DNA from 2 places in the Paenibacillus sp. FSL R5-0623 genome. Region 1 is predicted to be linked to the other one. Evidence: predicted binding sites of a transcription regulator. Region 1 holds the regulator's gene; the other holds the start of a gene.

Evidence for each region. Region 1 encodes Rex, which represses fermentation and respiration genes when NADH is low (regulators of the CRP and FNR family bind a similar motif). Its sites were predicted from a motif close to TTGTGAAATATTTCACAA; they were not measured.
Region 2: a site for Rex is predicted at 2,615-2,632, ahead of pflB (formate C-acetyltransferase). Genes of this name have one in related genera too.

Annotation. Positions count from the first base shown of each region.
Region 1 is NZ_CP150233.1:4,308,101-4,319,502, reverse strand. Features, by position in the region: gene MKY92_RS18825 (biotin--[acetyl-CoA-carboxylase] ligase) at 1-113, shown strand, start outside; gene panB (3-methyl-2-oxobutanoate hydroxymethyltransferase) at 458-1,336, shown strand; gene panC (pantoate--beta-alanine ligase) at 1,333-2,229, shown strand; gene panD (aspartate 1-decarboxylase) at 2,222-2,605, shown strand; gene MKY92_RS18805 (tetratricopeptide repeat protein) at 2,723-3,346, shown strand; gene dinG (ATP-dependent DNA helicase DinG) at 3,488-6,349, shown strand; gene MKY92_RS18795 (redox-sensing transcriptional repressor Rex) at 6,568-7,221, shown strand; gene MKY92_RS18790 (amidohydrolase) at 7,208-8,515, shown strand; gene MKY92_RS18785 (DUF5590 domain-containing protein) at 8,555-9,085, shown strand; gene MKY92_RS18780 (hypothetical protein) at 9,386-9,913, shown strand; gene MKY92_RS18775 (AAA family ATPase) at 9,906-11,402, shown strand, end outside.
Region 2 is NZ_CP150233.1:4,490,245-4,501,646, forward strand. Features, by position in the region: gene pflA (pyruvate formate-lyase-activating protein) at 1-184, opposite strand, end outside; gene pflB (formate C-acetyltransferase) at 274-2,532, opposite strand; gene MKY92_RS19710 (hypothetical protein) at 2,869-3,165, opposite strand; gene adhE (bifunctional acetaldehyde-CoA/alcohol dehydrogenase) at 3,324-5,936, opposite strand; gene MKY92_RS19720 (Crp/Fnr family transcriptional regulator) at 6,367-7,083, shown strand; gene MKY92_RS19725 (hypothetical protein) at 7,171-7,884, opposite strand; gene MKY92_RS19730 (hypothetical protein) at 8,082-8,813, opposite strand; gene MKY92_RS19735 (helix-turn-helix domain-containing protein) at 9,005-9,301, opposite strand; gene MKY92_RS19740 (trehalose utilization protein ThuA) at 9,632-10,360, opposite strand; gene MKY92_RS19745 (sugar phosphate isomerase/epimerase) at 10,385-11,353, opposite strand.

The sequences.
Region 1 (11,402 bases):
GTGTCATTGAAGGGAAGGCCATCGGTCTTGACCCTTCTGGAGCACTTATCGTGGAGAAGCACGATGGAGAACATACACTAATCATCTCTGGTGAGATTTCCTGGAAATCATAAACAAATTGTCGAATTTTCACTGGTAAAATGAACATAAGACGTGAAGTTTGAGCAGAACTTTGGTATACTGTGTTCGTGAGGCGATATCGGCTAATGCAGACCGAATTGCACTCCCGTAACAGTAACCTTTGTTCTGCTTGAATGGTTTTATATAAGCAGACCGCAGTGCAAGAATGAAATACGTTTAAGTGAGTTGTTGGATTCTGCTCTGAGCCGAAGAGGACCGAGACAGAAGGGACGATCGCAAGTGACTCTTTTTTGACTTTTCGGGACTTTTTAGTGGAAAACTAAAAGGTTTTTTTTGTTGCGTTTATTTGAAAAGAAGAAAGGAGCCATGAGAGAAAATGGCGAACAAACAAGCGTTGAATATTGTGAAAATGAAAAAATATAAGCAGGATGGCGTGCCACTTACCATGATCACGGCTTACGATTATCCAACAGCGCTCCTCGCAGAGGAAGCAGGTATCGATCTGATCCTGGTTGGTGATTCACTTGGCAATGTAGTACTGGGTTATAACTCGACGCTTCCGGTGACCATCGACGACATGGTATACCATACACGTTCCGTAGTGCGCGGAGCTGAGAAGACGTTTATTGTGGCTGATATGCCTTTTATGACCTATCATGGCAGCGTGGATGAGACGCTTAAGGGTGTACGTCGACTGATGCAGGAGGGGCAAGCCCATGCGGTTAAAATGGAAGGCGGAGTTGAGATAGCGGACACCGTCAGAGCAGTCGTGCAAGCAGGCGTGCCTGTTCTTGGACATATTGGACTGACACCTCAATCGGTTAATCAGATTGGTGGTTACCGCATTCAGGGCAAGGATGCAGCGGATGCAAAACGTCTGATGGACGAAGCCAAAGCTCTGGAAGCTGCAGGCGCGTTTGGCATTGTGCTTGAACTGGTTACGGAAGAAGTTGCACGGGCGATCTCGGAGGAACTGTCCATTCCAACCATCGGAATTGGAGCAGGACGAGGTTGTGATGGTCAGGTACTGGTATTCCATGATGTGGTTCAATACGCCTCTCCGTATACGCCAAAACGTTTTGTCAAAACCTATGGAGATGTGGGTACATTAATCAGAACGAGCATCGAAGCTTACGTGAAAGAAGTGAAAGATCGTTCGTTCCCGGCCGAAGAGCATGTATTCAATGCTGCGGATGGTGTTCTGGATCAACTTTACGGCGGACAACGCAAGGAAAAGGTGGGGAATAACTCATGAAAGTATTACGGACAATCGCAGAGTTAAGACAGGAACTAAGCTTGAAGCGTCAAGCGATTCGGTCCAATGCATCCGTTGTAGGTCTGGTACCAACAATGGGTTATCTTCATCAAGGTCATGCAAGCTTGATGCAGGCAGCCAGACAACAGAGCGATATCGTGGTATTAAGCATATTTGTTAATCCAATTCAATTTGGACCTAATGAAGATTTTGACAGCTATCCGCGGGATGAAGCCAGAGATGTGGAAACAGCACGCTCACAAGGAGTGGATATCGTATTTATTCCCTCTGTTGAAGAGATGTATCCACAGGCAACGCAAACGACGGTATCTGTCTCCAAATTGACGGAGCGCCTATGTGGCGCTTCCCGTCCGGGGCATTTTGACGGGGTAACGACCGTAGTCTCCAAACTGTTTAACATTGTACAGCCACAGCGTGCATTTTTTGGAATGAAAGACGCTCAGCAGGTTGCGGTCATTCAACAGATGGTGAATGATTTGAATATGCCTGTAGAAATTGTACCCTGTCCGATTGTTCGCGAAGAGGATGGTCTTGCCCTCAGTTCACGTAACGTCTATCTTAGCGCTGAACAGCGTAATCAGGCTCTAGTTCTGTCGAAGGCACTGCGTGCAGCTCAAGAAGCGGCAGATACAGGTGTAGCTATAAACGCCGCAGATATCCGTCGTATTCTGCGCGAGCAGATTGCAAGCTCACCGCTTGCTGTTATCGACTACGCCGAGATTCAGGCTTTTCCAAGTCTGGAGCCGCTCGCAGATCAGGAAGAAGTTCAAGGACGTGACGATCTGCTCATCGCACTTGCGGTGAAATTCGGAAAAACAAGATTGATTGACAATATAAGGTTGCAAAAATCGGAGGTACTGTCCCATGTTTAGAACACTGATGAAATCCAAAATCCACCGGGCTACGGTAACGGAAGCCAATTTGAACTATGTGGGTAGCATTACCATAGATGAAGACTTGATGGAAACATCCGACTTGATGGAAAACGAAAAAGTGCAAATTGTGAACAACAACAATGGTGCACGTCTGGAAACTTATGTGATTCCAGGACCGCGCGGAAGCGGGGTCATATGTCTTAACGGCGCAGCTGCACGTCTGGTGCAGCCTGGAGATAACGTCATTATCATTTCTTACGCCATGATGTCGCAAGAAGAGGCAAATACTCACAAACCAACCGTTGTATTTGTAGATGGACAGAATAAACCTGTACAAACGATGAAACAGGAAGTCCACGCAACAATTATGTAATCGACTGGTAAGGAGAATGAAATCGGCCCTTGAAGCAAAAAATGAGTACAGGTCACTGCACTAATCCATTTTTTCAAGGGTGGGGATGCATCGATGTTCCAGCATGTTTTCGCAGAAATGAACGACATGTTAGATGAAATTATCAAGAGCTATCCTTCCGCTGAAGGCCTGAACAAACAGGAATTGCTGCAAAAGTGGAATTTGCTTAAGCGGATGAGTGACGGAATGCTGGATGAATGGCTGATGTTTGAAGAAAAGATGAGCCAGGTAAGGGAGCAGGAAATGGATAAGCCGGCTTCCCTTGAGCCGGAACAGGAAGCTGTTACCGCCCTGCCTGAACTCCATCTGGAATGTTTCAGTCGAGGTCAGGGTTATTTCAAATTACAGATGTATCCGCAGGCGATCATGCAGTTCTCCAGGGTTGTGACCGACCATCCGGAGAGTGCATTGACTCGTTTTTACCTGGCGCTGGCTTATCTGAACCTGGAACAAATGGCGGAAGCCGGGACACATTTGCAGCAGATCATGTACCTTAAGGGTTCACCTCGCTTAAAAGGGCTTGTATGTAACGCCCTGGGCTGTATTCAAGCCAAGCTTGCGAATCCCGAAGCTGCATGTGCACTCTTTGCACAGGCCCTTCAGTATGACCCGACATTGACCGAACCACTGTACAACATGGAAGCTTGCAGGTTGAACAGGGGAAAATTGCAATATGCTAATCAGCTGACGACCCTTCATTAAGCGGGAATTCGGCGACAAAAAACGGTGTTCCCTCCTTTGGCATAGCGGCGGGGACACCGCTTTTTTGTCAGTTAATTTTCAAATCCCCTTTTTTTTGCTATGCTGTAACATAGACTGGAATGGAAGGGACCGTACATTGCAATGAAATTTGCCGTATTGGATTTCGAAACAACCGGCACGCAGTCCGACGGTGAGATTATACAGGCCGGACTTGCCATCATAGATCATGACTACAGCATAACTCAAATATATAGTTCTTATGTGAACCCTGGTGTACCGATTCCCCCGTTTATTTCGGGGTTAACGGGTATTACCGATGAAGATGTGGCGGACGCTCCTTCACTCGAAGAGATGATGATGGAGATGGTTCCGCTGCTTAATGATGTGGTGCTTGTTGGACACAACGTCGCTTTTGATTTTCACTTTTTGCAGAATGCTCTCGACCGTTGCGGTTATTTGCCGTTCACTGGCCGCATTCTGGACACGATTGATTTTCTGAAGATTACATTCCCATCACTGGGTTCTTATCAACTCGGTTATGTGTCTTCCGAATTTGGATTTCAACATGATCGCCCTCACCAGGCAGACAGTGATGCACTGGCGACAGCCTATGTGTTGCTCAAGTGTCTGGATGAGTTAAAGGAATTACCGCTCATAACGATTCAGCGCCTCAGTGACCTGTTTTCACCAGAAGACAGTGATTTGGGTTGGTTTTTGGACGGAATGCGCAGTGAGAAGGAAGCAGAGCCGATTCAGGACCTAGACGGACATACCTATTATCGTCAGCTTGCTCTTAATGTAAGTGATTGGACTGATATTGGTGCACCACGCGATGAGCGGGAGGCTAACCCCCTTGATGGTGTAAGCTTCGAACAGTTTATGGACCAGGTTCGGGAGAACCTGAAGGATACGCTGGATCATTACGAGGAGCGTGAAGCGCAGACTCAGATGTTCAGTAGTGTAAGGCAAGCCCTGGATGAAGAGAAACATCTCTTGATCGAAGCAGGAACAGGCACTGGTAAATCTCTGGGTTATCTCTTGCCTGCTATTTACGAAAGTGTGAAGCAAGAACAGAAAGTTATGGTTAGCACGCATACAATCAATCTGCAGGAGCAATTGAGAGAGCGAGACATTCCGATGCTAACCCAAGTGGTTCCGTTCCCGTTTAAAGCCGCTGTCTTCAAAGGACGTGGACATTACCTGTGCCTGCGCAAATTTGAACACAAAATCAATAAACGTGAATTCGCCACACCTAAAGAGGATTATTTCACAGCAGCTCAGATGATTGTCTGGCTTACGCAGACCGAAACCGGAGATGATGAGGAACTTAACCTTAGCGGACGCGGAGGGGACTTCTGGGAGACGGTACAGAGCGAATCTGAGTCTTGTCTGGGAAGATCATGTCCATGGTTCCGCAAATGTTTCTACCATCGTGCCAAACATGAGGCCGGGTTGTCAGATATCGTAATCACCAATCACTCCAAATTATTTACGGATGTGAAAGCCGCGCATCAGCTGCTGCCAGCCTATGAGAGTCTTGTGATCGATGAGGCACATCATCTGGAGGATGTCGCTGGTAAACATCTTGGAATGCATATGAAATATTTCACCTTGGTTCATACACTGACCCGCCTGTTTAAAGACAGTCGGAATGGTCAGCTGCCTATGCTTCGTTCCCAGTTATCCGGGCATGAAAATTCAGTGCAATGGGGCTCCATGGTGGATCAGATGTTCCCGCTGGCTGTTGAGGTCAAGGAACTGTGGGATCGTATGAGCGATGCCTTGTTCGGTCTGTTGCCTGAACGGAGTGATGCTTCACCGGGAGAGACGGGGCAATTTTCACTGCGTCTGAAAGCATCTCAGAAACCGGCAAAATGGGAGGAGTTGCAGGATCTGGAGAACCAGATCTATGTGACTCTGGGTGATTTGGTTCGCAAAGGGGACAAATTGCTGCTTGAGGTGAAAGAGGATCAGGATGATTATCAATCGGATAGTCTGATCACGGACATTACAGGATTGTTGAAAGATCTGACCACATTGAAGGAGAATCTACGTTTCTTCATGCGCATGGATGATGCCAAAACGGTATACTGGATGGAAGCTAGCGGCCAGTTCCGAAGTAAATCTCTCCAGCTGTATGCCGTACCTGTAGATGTCAGTGCACAGCTTAAGGATTTGTTTTTTGACAAAAAGAAAAGTGTTGTGCTTACATCGGCTACGCTCTCTGTGGATAAGTCATTCCAGTTCATGATTGAACAGCTTGGCTTGCAGGAAGCTTCCGAGAATAATCGGCTGTTAACTTCTATGCTGCCATCACCTTTCAACTATCGCGATCAGGCACTTCTGGTGATTCCGCGTGATTTCCCAAGTGTGAAGGGAAGTGTGGGTGATGCGCACTTTGTTAATATGCTGGTGCAATCACTCGCAGAGACGGCAATTGCTACGCGGGGACGCATGATGGTTCTGTTTACTTCATACAAGATGCTGCGACAGGTCTATGATCCGCTGAAAGAAGCTCTTTCTGGTAACGACATCTCGTTACTTGGGCAAGGCGTGGATAGTGGAAGCCGATCCAAGTTGACTCGCAGGTTCCAAGATGCCAAAGCAACGGTACTTCTGGGCACTAGCAGCTTCTGGGAGGGTGTAGATATCCCTGGAGAGGCGCTAACCTGTCTCGCTATTGTGCGACTGCCTTTCCAGCCACCGAATCATCCGTTAGTGGAAGCCAAGAGTGAGTTGCTTCAAGAACAGAAGAAAAATCCGTTCATGAAACTGTCTGTGCCACAAGCGGTTATTCGTTTCAAACAGGGATTTGGCCGATTGGTTCGTACAGCAAAGGATAGAGGAATTGTCATTGTTTATGATACACGGGTGATTGAAGCGTACTATGGTAAATTCTTTTTATATTCATTACCTGGTCCCAAAATGGAGCATATGCTCACGGAGCAAATGGTTCCACGAATTACTGAGTGGTTGGAAAAACCTGCTAATGGACAAAAATAATGGTTGTTTTGTTCGTTACATCATTGCATGACACTATTGTTTGGCGTTAAACTTTATTAGATATTCCCGTATCCGATTTAAGCAGTTGCACGCAAGAACTTATAACCTAAATTACAAGGAGCATTCTGTATAAAATGTCACGTTTATCTTTGAGTTTATACAGAATGCTCATCTTTTCATCTATTATTTTATCGTGGCCTTGGTAAGGGGGAGCAAGAATGAAATCGGATAAAATTTCGGAAGCGGTGGTACGACGTCTGCCTGTATACTTGCGTTATTTGAACGAGTTGCATCAGCGTGAGGTGGCTACTGTTTCTTCTCAAGAGCTTGGACAGAGGCTGGATCTGAATCCGGCCCAAATTCGTAAAGACCTGGCTTACTTCGGTGATTTTGGTCGTAAAGGGATCGGGTATGATGTATCCTATTTGATCGAGAAAATTCGTCACATTCTCAAGATCGATCAGCAAATTAATGTAGCTCTGGTAGGCGCGGGTAATCTAGGTCAAGCCTTGTCCAACTACAACGCATATCTGAAAGACAACATGAAGATTGTTGCTGTATTTGATGCATATGGACCGAAGATTGGTAGTCAAATCAACAGTTTGACGGTAAAACCAATGGATGAATTGACGGAAGCGGTTAAAACGGATAACATCCGCATCGGAATTATCACGGTTCCGGATACGGAAGCCCAAAATGTAGCCGATCAGCTTATTGAATCCGGAATCGAAGCGATCCTTAATTTTGCACCAACAATTCTAAAAACACCGCCGCATATCCGCATTCACCATGCTGACTTTACAACGGATCTGCTTAGTTTGGCCTATTACTTGGAGACTGGAAAGGACGACGAGGAAGATGACAACAAATAGATGGGTAATCCACAACGGCAAATTTGCCGTTAATGAAGGCGGCACAACATGGAACGTGGTCCAAGGATACATGGTTGTTGAGAATGACAAGATTGTGCATATTGGTGAGACATTGCCGGATGAAGACAAAAATAGTACCAAAGTAGATGGAAAAGGACTGTTCTTCCTGCCGGGTCTGATCAATACGCATGGTCATGCAGCGATGTCGTTGCTCAGAGGGCACGGAGACGATCTTGCATTGCAAGTATGGTTGCAGGAAAAAATGTGGCCGATGGAAGCGAAAATGACTTCAGAAGATGTATATTGGGGAACCTCGCTATCGGTGCTTGAAATGTTGAAAGGCGGAACTACAGCTTTCCTGGACATGTATGATCACATGGATCAAGTTGCCAAAGTTGTGGAGCAATCAGGCGTTAGAGCAGCACTGGCACGTGGTGTAATCGGGCTGTGCTCGGAAGAAGAGCAATTGCGGAAGCTGGAGGAGTCGGCAGCGTTTGCACGTGAGTGGAATGGACAGGCAGATGGTCGTATAACAACTGTAATCTCGCCACATGCCCCATATACATGCCCTCCTGACTACATAGAGAAGCTTGTACAGGTCGCGAATGACCTAAACCTTCCTCTCCATACACATATGTCTGAAACGCTTCGTGAGGTGGAGCAGAACGTGGCTGATTATGGACTGCGTCCTGTGGCACATCTAGAGAAACTGGGATTTTTCTCTCGTCCATCCCTGGTTGCACATGCGGTGCATCTGAATGACGAAGAAATTGAAATTTTGGCTCGTCATGATGTGGCTGTATCCCATAACCCGGGAAGTAACCTGAAACTCGCTTCCGGTGTTGCGCGGGTACCTGCGTTACTGAAAGCAGGAGTTACCGTGTCACTCGGAACAGACGGACCGGCAAGCAACAACAACCTGGATATGTTCGAGGAAATGAGACTGGCTGCATTGATCCACAAAGGTGTATCTGGTGACCCGACGGCTGTGCCAGCAGGCGAAGCGTTACTCCTCGGAACGTCATACGGTGCCAAATCCATTTTCTTGAACAATACCGGAGCACTTGAGGTCGGCATGAAGGCTGATTTTATCGCTCTTGATATTGAACAGGCACATTTCTATCCACATACAGACCTGATCTCACATACGATCTACTCGGCTTCTGCCAAAGATGTTGAGCACGTATGGGTGGATGGAAAACAAGTGGTCAAACACGGCGAATGTCTGACGCTGGATGAAGAACGCATTTTGCGTGAGTCTCAATTGGCATTTGATGGTCTGCTTGCTCGTTAATTGCAGGACAGAGCATCATAGGGAAAGGAAGTTCGGCTTTTGAAGAAAAAAAAGAAGTGGATATGGATTTCGCTGCTTGCACTGGTTCTGATTCTGTTTGGACTTCAGCGTTATTACGTCTATGTCACGCAGGACCAGCGCAAGGAAGAAGCGCTCGCTATACAGGCAGCACAGAAGCAACTGGGCATTACATCCTATGATGAATTGCGCAAGTACATCTGGGGAGACAAAGAAGGCTCTGACAACATCTACTGGACCCTGATCGGCAAAAATAAGGATAATCAGGATGTTATGGTCTGGGTTAAATTCGATGCAAACAATCAACCGGCTAAGGGTGGAAACGCTGTACACAGTGAGCTGCTGCAGAATGGCATGTCCGAAGCACAGATCCGCAATCGCTTCAGTTCTGAAGTTCCTGCCGGTGAGATTAAACGAATCATGCCCGGAGTTGTGAATGGAATATATGTGTGGCAAGTGTATTATAAAGACGGTACGCATAACCACTATCGCTTTTATCGTTTTAGCAATGGAGAACAGGTGGACCTGATCTACACACTCCCGAACAGCTAGAACAAATAGAGTGACATAACTAGAGAATTAAAGAAATGAAAGAACCGGCAGACGGATATCCGACTGAACCGGTTCTTTGTGTTGTCTGTAAACATTTTTGATTTAAATAGTTAAAATTAATAATTTATTCATATTTTCGCCTTCGAAATTGTATATACGATGTGATATACTCAGATATGTACTCAAAGTTACATTCAAAACAAATAATCCTGTCGAAATTCTCGCAGGAGTCAATATGCACATATTCGTATATACCAATAAGCCAGTAGGTTAGGCCAAAATCTGGGAGGGGTAATTCACTTGAAGCTAAAAGTATTGCCTATTGCTTTAACTGCCGTCATTTCAGCCGTTGTGTTGTTTGGAGGTTGGTTTGTATATCGTCAGGTGGCCGTGCAGAATCCGATTGAAAAGATGGTTACCCAGTACGATGGAGTCAATGACGTTCAATTAACTATTAACCGCAATGACGTACAATTGAAACTGGATCTGCAACCTGATGTTGATTTGGGCAGACTGGTACAATATATTCACAAAGAAGGACAGACCCTGATTGGAACACGTTCACTAAAGTTGGATGTTGTGGATCATTCCAGTGAAGCACTGGAAAGTTGGTGGGGGGATGCGATGTTCACCGTAGCTCAGGCGATGGAGAACAAGCAATACACCGAGATTACACCAACGTTGTCAAAGATGGCGACGAATGGAATGAAGGTAAATACAGCGATGGATGACAACAATGTATATGTCAGTCTCAGAGACGGAGATGCCAGCAAGTTTATTATTCTGCCGCGTGTGCCCGGTCAGATAGGAGTGTGGCCTAATGCCTAAGTGGACAAAAGAAGTCGCCATCGGATTTTTTCCCGTATTGATTATTTTCCTTGCTTTTACTGGTGTTAATATTGTTCCGATTCTGATTGCAGGGGTGCTTGTCGGAGCTTTATTGTTCATGATGCAAATGCGTGGCGGGATTACAGTAGGCGCTGCACAGGAACGTAAACGGAAGAAAAAAGGACCTTCCAAGCTTACTTTTGAAGAAATTGGAGGTCAAGATAGTGCTAAGCAGGAATTGCGTGAAGCGCTTGACTTTCTCATCAAACATGAAGAAATCCGTAAGTTCGGGATTCGCCCGTTAAAAGGGATTTTGCTGACTGGCCCTCCAGGAACGGGGAAAACGTTGATGGCCAAGGCTGCTGCCCATTACACCGATTCTGTTTTTGTAGCAGCATCGGGTAGTGAATTTGTAGAAATGTATGTTGGTGTGGGTGCCAGCAGAATTCGGGATTTGTTCAAGGACGCGAGGACCCGTGCCACCAAGGAAAATAAGGAAAACGCTATTATCTTTATTGATGAGATTGATGTCATTGGGGGTAAACGTGAAGGCGGTCAACAGCGTGAATATGATCAGACCCTGAATCAGCTCCTGACGGAAATGGATGGAATCTATACTTCTGATACGCCAAGAATTCTGGTTATTGCTGCAACAAACCGTAAAGAGATGCTGGATAGCGCCCTGACGCGCCCGGGACGTTTTGACCGCCACATTCAAGTGGACTTGCCTGACAAAAAGGGCAGAAAGCATATTTTGGAACTGCATGCGGTGAATAAACCTCTGATGAAGGAAGTTAATCTGGAGAAAACAGCGGAAGAATCATATGGTTTCTCTGGTGCACAACTCGAAAGTGTGATGAACGAAGCGGCAATATACGCCATGCGGGATGGGCTGTTGAACATCGAACAGCGGCACTTGTCTCTGGCTATTGATAAAGTCATGATGGGTGAGAAGACAGACCGTGAGTCCAGTGTGGAAGAGAAGAAAAGGGTCGCCATTCATGAGTTGGGACATGCCATTATGGCTGAACTCGTTCGTCCAGGCAGTGTTAGTCAGGTGGCACTTAGTCCGCGTGGTCAGGCGCTGGGATATGTACGTCATAACCCGCAACAGGAACAGTTCCTTTATACGAAGCGCTTCCTGGAAGAGCAGATCATGATTGCACTCGGAGGAGCAGCTGCGGAGGAGATGTACTACGGTGGTCGTTCCACAGGTTCACGCAATGACTTCGATCAAGCAACCAATGTTGTACAGACGATGATGGCTTCGGGGTTGACTTCACTTGGGATTGTGAACATGGATATGGTCACAACCGAGGAACTGATGCGAGAGAATAAATTAATTCTGCAAGAACTGATGGAACAGACGAAGCAGTTGCTTGAAGCACAACGGACAATTTTCGACAATTCACTCGACATCTTGATCCGTGAGGAAGTTTTGTCTGGCGAACAATTTCGTTGTCAATTTCGTGACAGTGCCCTTCTACCA
Region 2 (11,402 bases), 180 kb from region 1:
ACGGCTCAATTTCAGCCAGTACCTCCTCTAGCGTCATTTCTTTTCCACCATCCAGCGCCCATGTATCTGGGTTGTGGCAATACTGACATTTGAGTAGACATCCTTGCATAAAAAGCACAAAGCGGATGCCTGGGCCGTCAACCGTCCCGAAAGTTTCGAGTGAATGAATATGTCCGTTAACCATGCTGCCTCTTCCTTTCTGTATCCGCATCCGCTGTGCGTTTAATATGATTTGGAATGCCTTGCTCTAGCGGTCTTCTACTTGCAAATTACTTACATCGAGCCATGGAACGTACGGTTGATGACATCCAACTGTTGTTCACGAGTCAATTTAATGAAGTTAACGGCATATCCGGATACCCGTATAGTCAGTTGTGGATAGTTTTCCGGGTGATCCATCGCATCAATCAGTTGCTGACGATCAAATACGTTAACGTTCAGGTGATGAGCGTTTTGACCGAAGTAACCATCCATCATCGCAGTCAGATTGGATTTACGTGTAGTCTCCTCTTTACCCAATGCTTTTGGCACGATAGAGAAGGTATTGGAAATACCATCAAGACTGTGTTCATAAGGCAATTTGGCTACAGAGCCAAGGGATGCCAGTGCACCTTTTTTGTCACGACCATGCATTGGGTTTGCACCTGGAGCAAATGGTTCACCTGCTTTACGACCATCCGGTGTAGTCCCTGTTTTCTTACCATATACCACGTTGGAAGTGATCGTCAGAACGGATTGTGTTGGAACTGCGTTACGGTAAGCTTTGTGCTTGCGAATCATGCCCATGAAGTTCTCGACCAGTTCAACAGCAATGCTGTCTACGCTGTCTTCATTGTTACCGTAACAAGGGAAGTCTCCTTCGATTTCAAAATCAACTGCGATGCCTTGTTCGTTACGAATTGGTTTTACTTTGGCATATTTGATCGCACTCAGTGAATCTGCTGTAACCGACAGACCAGCGATACCGCAAGCCATCGTACGTACAATGTCACGGTCATGCAATGCCATTTCGATACGCTCATAGCTGTATTTATCGTGCATGTAGTGAATGACGTTGAGGGTGTTCATGTACAGCTTCGCCAGCCACTCCATCATTGGTTTGAAGCGTTTCATAACCTCATTGTAATCCAGCACTTCGCTAGTAATGGCAGGATACTCAGGTCCAACTTGTGCTCCGGATTTCTCGTCACGACCACCGTTGATCGCATACAGGAGAGCTTTTGCCAGGTTGGCACGAGCGCCGAAGAATTGCATTTGTTTCCCGATCTTCATCGCCGACACACAGCAAGCAATACCGTAATCGTCACCGTAGATCGGACGCATCAGATCATCATTTTCATACTGGATTGAGCTGGTTTCGATGGATACTTTACTGCAATAATCTTTGAAAGCTTCTGGAAGTTTCGTGGACCAGAGAACAGTCAAGTTTGGTTCTGGTGCAGGACCCAGGTTGTGCAGAGTATGCAGGAAACGGAAGCTGTTTTTGGTTACGCGTGTTTCGCCATTCACTGACATACCACCGATTGACTCAGTCACCCATGTTGGATCTCCACTGAACAGTTCGTTGTAATCCGGTGTACGCAGGAATTTGACAATCCGCAGTTTCATTACAAAATGGTCAACCAATTCCTGAGCCTGTTCTTCGGACAAAATACCTTCTTGCAGGTCACGTTCAATGTAGATATCCAGGAAAGAAGATACACGTCCGAGTGACATCGCAGCACCGTTCTGTTCTTTGATCGCAGCCAGATAACCGAAGTACAACCATTGGAATGCTTCTTTTGCTGTTGTCGCTGGCAAGGAAATATCGAACCCGTGCATATCGCCCAATTGTTTCAATTCTTGCAATGCACGAATCTGTTCAGACAATTCTTCCCGCAGACGAATGACATCTTCATCAATAACATCAACTTCGAGTGCATTCAGTTCGCCTTTTTTATTACGAATCAGGAAGTCTACCCCGTACAAAGCTACACGACGATAGTCACCGATGATCCGACCACGGCCGTAAGCATCTGGCAGACCTGTAATAATTCCTGCTTTACGCGCTGCACGCATGTCGGAAGTATAAGCATCGAATACACCCTGGTTGTGTGTTTTGCGAATGTTTGTAAATATATCAATGACGCCCTGTGGCATTTCAAAGCCATATGCCTCACATGCGTCAATCATCATGCGAATTCCGCCTGTTGGTTGAATGGAACGTTTGAACGGAGCATCGGTCTGAACGCCGACAATCTGTTCCTTGGTTTGATCCAGATAACCGGGTTGGTGAGAAACAATAGTCGCTGGTGTGTTTACATCAACGTCAAGGACACCGCCGTTATCCCGTTCTTTTTTGGTCAGATCAGATACGATATCCCACAATTCTTTGGTATTCTGGGTTGCACCTGCGAGAAATGCTTCGTCACCGTAATACGGAGACAAGTTGTGTGCCAGAAAATCATTCACATCTACGGATTTGGTCCATGTTCCTTTGGTAAAGTTTCTCCAGCCTGTTTGTTGTTTGACATCTTTTTCAATCACCGACATCGTAATCCCTCCACTAATTTGGATTTCTGGACACATAACATCTTGCTTCATTCGTAGCATTGTGTGCCCAGAGCCGCGATTAATGTGAATTGTTTCACATAAACCGGAACATGTTCTCTCTACTTGGGAACCGGAACCGCGGGATGAATGTTTTTCTTACATTTTCAGTATACGACTTGGGGCTTTCATCATCTGTGATTTTTGTCACAAAGTCAGTGAACTAACTCACTCCACCTGCGCTGTGTCCCATTGAACCCTGTAAATTCACACTTAGCCACTGCGCGGGCAGAACAACTTCCGATCGCTGTTATCCCCGGATTTTTTCAATTTTATATTTCAAAGGGGAAAATCCGGGGATAAAGGCGAACGCTCCGCTTCTTCAGTTTTTTCTGCCCTCTCCGTTATTGTGTGAACATCTGGCTCAAACAGCCACCTCACGAATTCCATTACTACCTCTCTAGAACCCTTTTGCTCCTCTATGCTCGGAGCAAACCAAATCTTAAAATACTCCTGAAAAACAGATGTTTTGCTCTTCTGTTTTTCTGCCCTCTGCGTTATTGTGTGAACATCTGGCTCAAACAGCCACATCACGAATTCCATTACTACCTCTTTAGAACCCTTTTGCTCCTCCATGCTCGGAGCAAATCAAATCTTAGAATACTCCTGAAAAACAGATGCTTCGCTCTCCTGTTTTTCTGCCCTCTCGTTATTGTGTGAAAGACGGCAATCGGGGCTCCCCTCTCGGGGAACCCTGATCTTATTGCCGTAAGGCACGCGTCGTTCTAAGTTTATTATTCAAACTTTCCGTAGAAAGCGTTGCGGTATACATCAGCCAGTTCAGTTACCAGCGGTAACTTCGGATTGGCGGTTGTACATTGGTCTTCGAAGGCACGGTCAGCCAGATAATCTACATGAGCTTCAAAGTCTTTGGCATCAAATCCGATTTCCTGGAACGATTCTTCAATGCCCAATGTTTTGTTCAGTTTGCGAATGGCATTGATAAGACTGGTTACGCCTTCTTCTGTTGTACGTGCAGGCAATCCCAGAATCCGGGCAATTTCGGCATACCGCTCATCCGCTATAAAGTGCGAATATTTCGGGAACGATGCAAATTTGGTCGGTTTTTTCGCGTTGTAACGAATGACGTGCGGCATCAGGATCGCATTGGTGCGTCCGTGTGCGGTGTGGTACTGACCGCCCCATTTATGCGCCAAGCTGTGGTTAATGCCCAGGAATGCGTTGGCAAACGCCATACCGGCAATCGTGGAAGCATTATGCATTTTCTCACGTGCCAGTTTGTCGCCTTGCAGTGCAGATTGCTCCAGGTATTGGAACACCAGTTGGATTGCTTTGATCGCAAGTCCATCCGTGTAATCATTCGCCATGACAGACACATAAGCTTCAATTGCATGCGTCAGTACGTCCATACCTGTATCTGCAACGGCTGTTCTAGGCAGGGAGTATACGAACTCCGGATCGACAATCGCTACGTCTGGTGTCAGCTCATAGTCTGCCAATGGATATTTGGTGTTACCTTGATTTTTATCTGTGATAACCGCGAACGATGTCACTTCAGAACCTGTACCGGATGTGGTTGGGATCGCTACAAATTTCGCTTTTACGCCGAGACGTGGATATTTGTAGATCCGTTTGCGGATATCCATGAATTTTTGTTTCAGATCGTTGAAGTCCGTGTCTGGATATTCATAGAACAACCACATGGCTTTGGCAGCATCCATCGGTGATCCGCCGCCGAGTGCGATAATGCAGTCCGGTTGGAAGCGGCGCATCATTTCGGTTCCGCGGTCTACTGTTGTTGTTGATGGATCTGGCTCAACATCGGAGAACACTTCGATTGCTACTGGCATTTGGCGTTGACGCAGATAGTGTTCTACCTTTTCAACATATCCAAGTTTCACCATCATGGCATCCGTAATAATCGCCACACGTGTGATGTCAGGCATTTTGGCAAGATACTGTGTTGCCCCTTTTTCGAAGTAGACTTTGTTCGGCACTTTGAACCATTGCATATTCACGGTACGGCGAGCCACCCTTTTCACATTGATTAAGTTCACAGCGGTTACGTTGGAAGAAGTCGAGTTACGTCCGTATGATCCGCATCCCAGTGTCAGTGACGGCATGTTTGTGTTGTAGATATCCCCGATGGCACCATGTGTGGATGGTGAGTTCACAATAATCCGTCCAGTTTGCAGACGATCTGCGAATTTGCCGATCACTTCTTCATTTGTGGAGTGGATAACCGAGGAGTGACCCATGCCGCCAAAAGCAACCACTTCTGCTGCACGCTCAATGCCCTCTGCTGCCGTTTTGACTTTGTAACAAGCCAGTACCGGACTTAATTTCTCAGCGGACAATGGGAATTTGGTACCTACCCCTTCAATCTCGGCCACGAGAATTTTGGTGCCTGCTGGAACTTCAATACCGCACAATTTCGCAATGCTTACCGCAGATTGACCAACAATCGCCGGGTTCACCGCACATTTCTCGGCATTAATCGCACCCGCTGTCAATTTTGCTGCTTCATCTTTGTTAACAAAGTAACAGCCGTTTGCGATCATTTTTTTCTTCACTTGATCGAAGATCGGTTCTTCAATGATGACCGCTTGCTCGGAAGCACAGATCATACCGTTATCGAAAGACTTGGACAGGATCAAATCCGTTACTGCCTGATTGATATCCGCGCTTTTCTCGATAAAGCAAGGTACGTTACCCGGTCCTACGCCCAGTGCAGGTTTACCACAGCTGTACGCTGCACGTACCATGCCTGATCCGCCTGTTGCCAGAATGAGAGCCACATCATTGTGATTCATCAGTTCGTTTGTACGATCCATGGAAGGATCATCAATCCACTGAATGCAATCTGCTGGTGCACCATGTTTCACAGCCGCTTCCAGCAGGATTTTGGCAGCTTCCCGGCTACAATTCTGTGCAGATGGGTGGAAACCAAAGATGATCGGGTTACGCGTCTTGATGGAGATCAGTGCTTTAAACATCGTCGTTGATGTTGGATTGGTAACGGGTGTAATCCCCATAATAATGCCGACCGGCTCCGCAATTTTCTGGAAGCTTTCATATTCGTTATCTTCAATCACACCTACGGTTTTGTCATATTTGATGCTGTGGTACACATATTCTGTTGCAAATATATTTTTGGTGATCTTATCCTCATATACTCCGCGGCCTGTTTCTTCTACGGCCATCTTGGCGAGCATCATGTGTTTATCCAGACCCGCAAGCGCCATCGCTTGCACAATACGGTCAATCTGCTTCTGGTCCATCTTCATGAATGCAGCGTGTGCTTTATTCGCTTTGTCGATTAACGTTTGAATATACTGACCTGCTGTCGGTTCTTTTGCTGGGGCGACTTCGTTCTTTACAGCCATCTCCCTCATCCTCCTAAAGGTTCGTATTAGTTTGTCTCTCTCGTTTACATTCACATCGTAACATGACATTAAACTTAATTATGTGATTTTTTTCACAAAGTATAACAAATTTAATTTAAGTTTTGTAGTGTCCTTCATACGACCATTTTCACTTCCTATTTAAAATATAGGGCTGTAAAATTCATCCTCCCCATCAAAAGTGAATTTTATCACAATGTTTGAAATTTCGTCATTTTTGCCCCCTTTCCTTCCCCCTCAAACGGTAAGATTAGGTATATACTGAACTTAAAAATTGAACCACCGCAATTTGTACCGTCCTTCCTCCCGGCCGAGATGACCCTGATCAGGACGGCAACGGTTTGCGGCGAACCTCGGAGGCTACTGCTTATTACAGAAGGTCGTCCGATGGACACAAAGGGGAGATAGACTTATGAGAGAACTAACAACTGTACTGGAAAAGCGCGGTAATACCAACTGTTTCTCGGAAGCCAATTTCAACCATCTGCTGGTTACAATGAAAGATAGAACTTATCCGGAAGGTACACATCTGTACTGGGAAGGCGATATCTCTGACAAACTTTATTATATGAAACGGGGTCGTGCCCAGATCACCAAATCCACGGATGAAGGCAAAGAACTGATCATGTACATGTATCAATCCGGTGATATGATTGGGCAGGCTGATCCCTTCTTTGGCTCTAAACACAGCTTCTCAGCGGAAGTGCTGGAGGATAGTGAGATCGGTGTACTGGAACATAAAGACCTGGAAATGTTAATCTGCCAGCATTGTGACTTCGCGATCGATTTTATGAAATGGATGGGCATCCACCACCGGTTGACACAGACCAAGTTCCGGGATCTCATGTTATATGGCAAACCGGGTGCACTTTGCTCTACCCTCATTCGGTTGTCGAATTCGTATGGTGAGCCTCATGGAGAGCATGTCATTATTCACAAAAAAATTACCCACACGGACCTGTCCAATATGATTGGAGCCACTCGTGAAAGTGTAAACCGCATGTTAAGCGACCTGCGTAAGAAAGACGGGATTGAATATGACAATGGCATGATTGTTATCAAAGATCTGAAGATGCTGCAAGGGATCTGTCACTGTGAGCTTTGCCCGAACGAGATCTGTCGTATTTAATATTTGACTATGCAATCGGAAATTGCTTATATATTTCAATGAAAAAAAGCCCAGTTCTCTAAAAAGAGATTGGGCTTCTTGGTATACTTAGGATGCATTGGTCAATTCAAGCTTTACCGCATCACGTGGATTCAATTTCATGTCGAGACCATTTTCCATTAATTCTTTGTCATTCACCATAATGACCCACCGCTCATTCATACGAGGCGTGACATTCTCGACCGAAACGACAAATTTGTTATTCTCCGACATTCTTACAATGCCGCTGGACTTCAACACATCGCGAACTGTGCACTCCTGAACATAGACGCCAGCATATTGACGATTAAGGGTTGGCATAATGTTTCCACCGCTAACCTTGAGTAACGTTGTCTGATATGCAACGCCATCCCCCCCACTGTCAGCGGCTTTCACGTAAATGATCACTTCATCTTTGGCATGAAGCTCCATGTCCCAATCTTCCTGCTCAATATCCTTGCCATTTAATTTGACAGCCCAGCTAAGCGAAGAATCCAGAGAAACTTCACCGACGGATTGAATCCGTTTGCCATCTGCCGTAAAATCAACCAGTCCGCTATTGAGTAATGCTTTTTTGAGTGTCAAACCCTCACTAAAATCTCGCTTAATGGACTTTGTTGCATCAGGCAAAAACGTACTGCCATCTACAGCCACTGTGATTGTATTCGCTGTTTCTGTCTCTTTGACAATTGGCTGCTCAGAAGGCTGTGTCTCACTACAACCAGCCAAGATCGCCAGTAGGAGCAAACATACACCTATGTAACCGGGGATTTTCTTCATCATGTAGGTAACACCACCCTGCGTAAAATCATTCACCCTGTTGTCCATAACCTCTATTATGGCACAACTTTCGGCAAAAAAAAGTGTCAAAGCCGTTACTTTTATAGGGTACCGCCTGCAAATAAGGCTTGTACAAGAAAGAGAGCCTGCACACAGGCTCTCCAATCTAAATCATTTTTACGTTCTCATTGGTTACGTTATCATTGGACACAAGCCTGCATGTATGTCCGTCCTCCATAGCCATCTTTCAGATATGGATTGAGTCCGAAGAACTGTTCCTCAGACACATATACCCCTGTCAGCAATCGACCTTCAAGCAATCCACCGTCCACCTGCACGCAGCATGAAGGTGCGTCTACATACTCCTGGTACAAAGGAATCTGCCCATATTGTTGATGTACCTTGAATACCTTGCCTTGCTCATGCAAAGGTCGTTCCGAGAAATAGGTAGGCACAATATAACGGGCAATGACATCCAGTTCCTGCACGCTGTAAAAGGGTTCATCACCAAGCCATGGTGCAAACATTCGAATCTTCTCATATTGTGACCAAACAACCGCCTGAATCAGCATTTCTGCCTGAACCAGCCGACCTTCTCCCACATCCAGAACCAACCGCTTCCCATGGATGGTTTCTTCCATCTGAGAAGTCGTTGAATCAGGTTGTCCCAGCTCACATCCGATACACTTCCAGCCCCTGGACGTTTGAATCCATTTTTGCAGCACCGCCGGAGCTAATCTCGGACCATCGCTGTTCACAGAATGCGTATTCACTTCGGCAAGATCATCCTTAACTGAACGGGAATATGCTGTGCGCTTAAACAACTCCGCAGCTTTTTTATAAATTAGATGGACCTGAATGGATGCGCTCTCAAGTTCTGCAATATCTTCTTTGCCGTAGCGTACTTCAAGGGATAAGCTTTCTTCTCTCATGACAAGTGGGCCTCCTTCGCTCCGGCCGTCTGTGGCCATTTTCTATAGATTATACTACAACTCATGACAACATGTGCATAGCCCAAGAGAAAAACGCCGATCCACATAATACTTAAGACAAAAACTCCTGATTTCCACGGAAATCAGGAGTCTATGTCATTCATGTAACAAAAGTGGGTGATGCTTATACGTTAGTCAACCCACTGCTCAGCCCAGTCTTGAATTTGATTCATAACGGGCTGGAGCGCTCTACCTTTATCCGTCAGTTCATATTCAATACGAACTGGCGTCTCGGGATAGACGTGACGAACCAGAATACCTTCACTCTCCAGATCTTTCATCCGTTCGGATAACATCTTATCACTCATGGATGGAATCAGATTGGAGATATCCTTGAATCGCTTCGAACCACTCATCAACGTTTGAATAATTAAACCATTCCAGCGCTTGCCCAAAAAAGAAAACGCCGTCTCAAAACGCGGACACATCCGCAAGTCTTGACCTTCCACATTAATCACCTCTTTAGAGATCACTCAAATCAACTTACATTTTGTTAGTATATTTCATAATAACATATTTAAGCTTCAAAGAAAACGCCTGCAACTAAAAAGTTTAAATTTTAGAAGCATAATATCCAAAATGGATCATATATCCCAGTATACATTACACGCTGCGTCGTAACCATGGGAAATATCGTATAACTTCCCATAGTACTATCTTACCCAAAAAGAACCCAACTGCCACAGTCATCATTGACTCGGAGAAGGGTTCTTTTTGAATAAAACGTATAATTTCCATTACACGATTGAGTTAGTGAATTAGACCAGCACGCCACCAAATGGTCTTACAGGTTCACTCTTGCCAAATTCCGGCTTAAAGCTGCGGGCAGGATATGCCCATTTCACAGCGTTACTGATCACTCTTAATATTTCCGGTTTGTAATAGGTCGGATATGTCTCATGACCTGGTCGGAAATAAAAGATTTTACCTTCACCACGCCGGAACGTACATCCGCTCCGGAATACTTCCCCACCCTGGAAGTTGCTTACAAACACCAGTTCATCCGGTACTGGAATATCGAAGAATTCGCCGTACATTTCTTCTTTTTCCAATACAATCTTGCCTTCGATGCCATCCGCAATCGGATGAGATGGGTTAACACACCATACAATTTCCTGCTCGTCAGCTACACGCCACTTCAGATCGCAGCTTGTTCCCATCAGCGCTTTGAATGGTTTGGAGAAATGACCTGAATGGAGCACAATCATTCCCATCCCGTTCAGCACTCGCTGCGCAACCTTCTGTGAGATCTCATCGCTTACGCGATCATGTGCCATATGTCCCCACCATATAAGCACATCTGTGGAATTCAGCACTTCATCACTTAATCCGTGTTCAGGCTGATCCAGTGTAGCTGTACGAATAGCAAAGCCTTCGCCGCCAAGTCCGTCAGCCAGTGCTCGATGCAGACCATCCGGGTAGACTTCCCTTACTTCATCGTGAATTTTCTCATGGACAAATTCATTCCAAATGGTGACGTTGATCATATTCAATTTCCCCCTAGTGTAGCTCTAAACCCACCACATATCGCCCAGCGGTTCTTCGATCAATACTTGCTGGAGATTTTGCACGGCTTTAGAGAATCCTTCTTCAACCGACATCAGACCGTCTTCGTGCTCAATACTTACTACATAATCATATCCGACCAGACGCAAGGCACTCATAATATCTGCCCATGTCTTGTTATCATGTCCATAACCGACCGAGCGGAACTGCCAAGCCCGATCCAGCATATTGGTATAGTCCTGCATATCCGTTACACCGTGTTTGTTCACGTTTACCGGATCAATCGTTGTATCTTTGGCATGGAAGTGATGGATGGCTCCTTCACGTCCCAAGATGTGAATTGCCTGAACCGGATCAATACCTTGCCACCACATGTGACTTGGGTCCAGATTGGCTCCGATCACTTCACCTGCTGCTTCACGCAGTCTCAGCAACGTTGCTGGAGTATGAACGGAGAATCCACCGTGCAGCTCCAATCCAACTTTTACGTTACGATCTGCTGCAAATTTACCCCACTCTGTCCAGTAAGGGATAACTTTGTTTTCCCATTGCCACTTCAGGATTTCTTGGAAGTCATTCGGCCATGGTGCAACAGGCCAGTTCGGATATTTGGCATCCTCATGATCTCCCGGACAACCGGAGAATGTATTCACTACAGGTACTTCAAGCTTCTCAGCCAGTTCTACTGTTTTAACAAAATCATCGTGGAAACCTTTGGCAATATCCTTTTGCGGATGTAGCGGGTTACCGTGACAGCTGAGTGCACTGATTGTCAAACCGCGTGATTCCACTGCATTTTTGAAGTTTTTCAATGCTGTAGGATTGCTTAACAACTCATCTGGCTTACAATGTGCATTGCCTGGATGTCCGCCTGTTCCGATCTCTACTGCTTTTAATCCCTTGGATGCTACATAATCAAGAGCATCCTCCAATTTACGTCCTCCGAATAGTACCAAAAATACGCCGAGTTTCAAGTGCGATTCCTCCCTGGATTAGATATCGTATGATTGCTGAATTCATGAA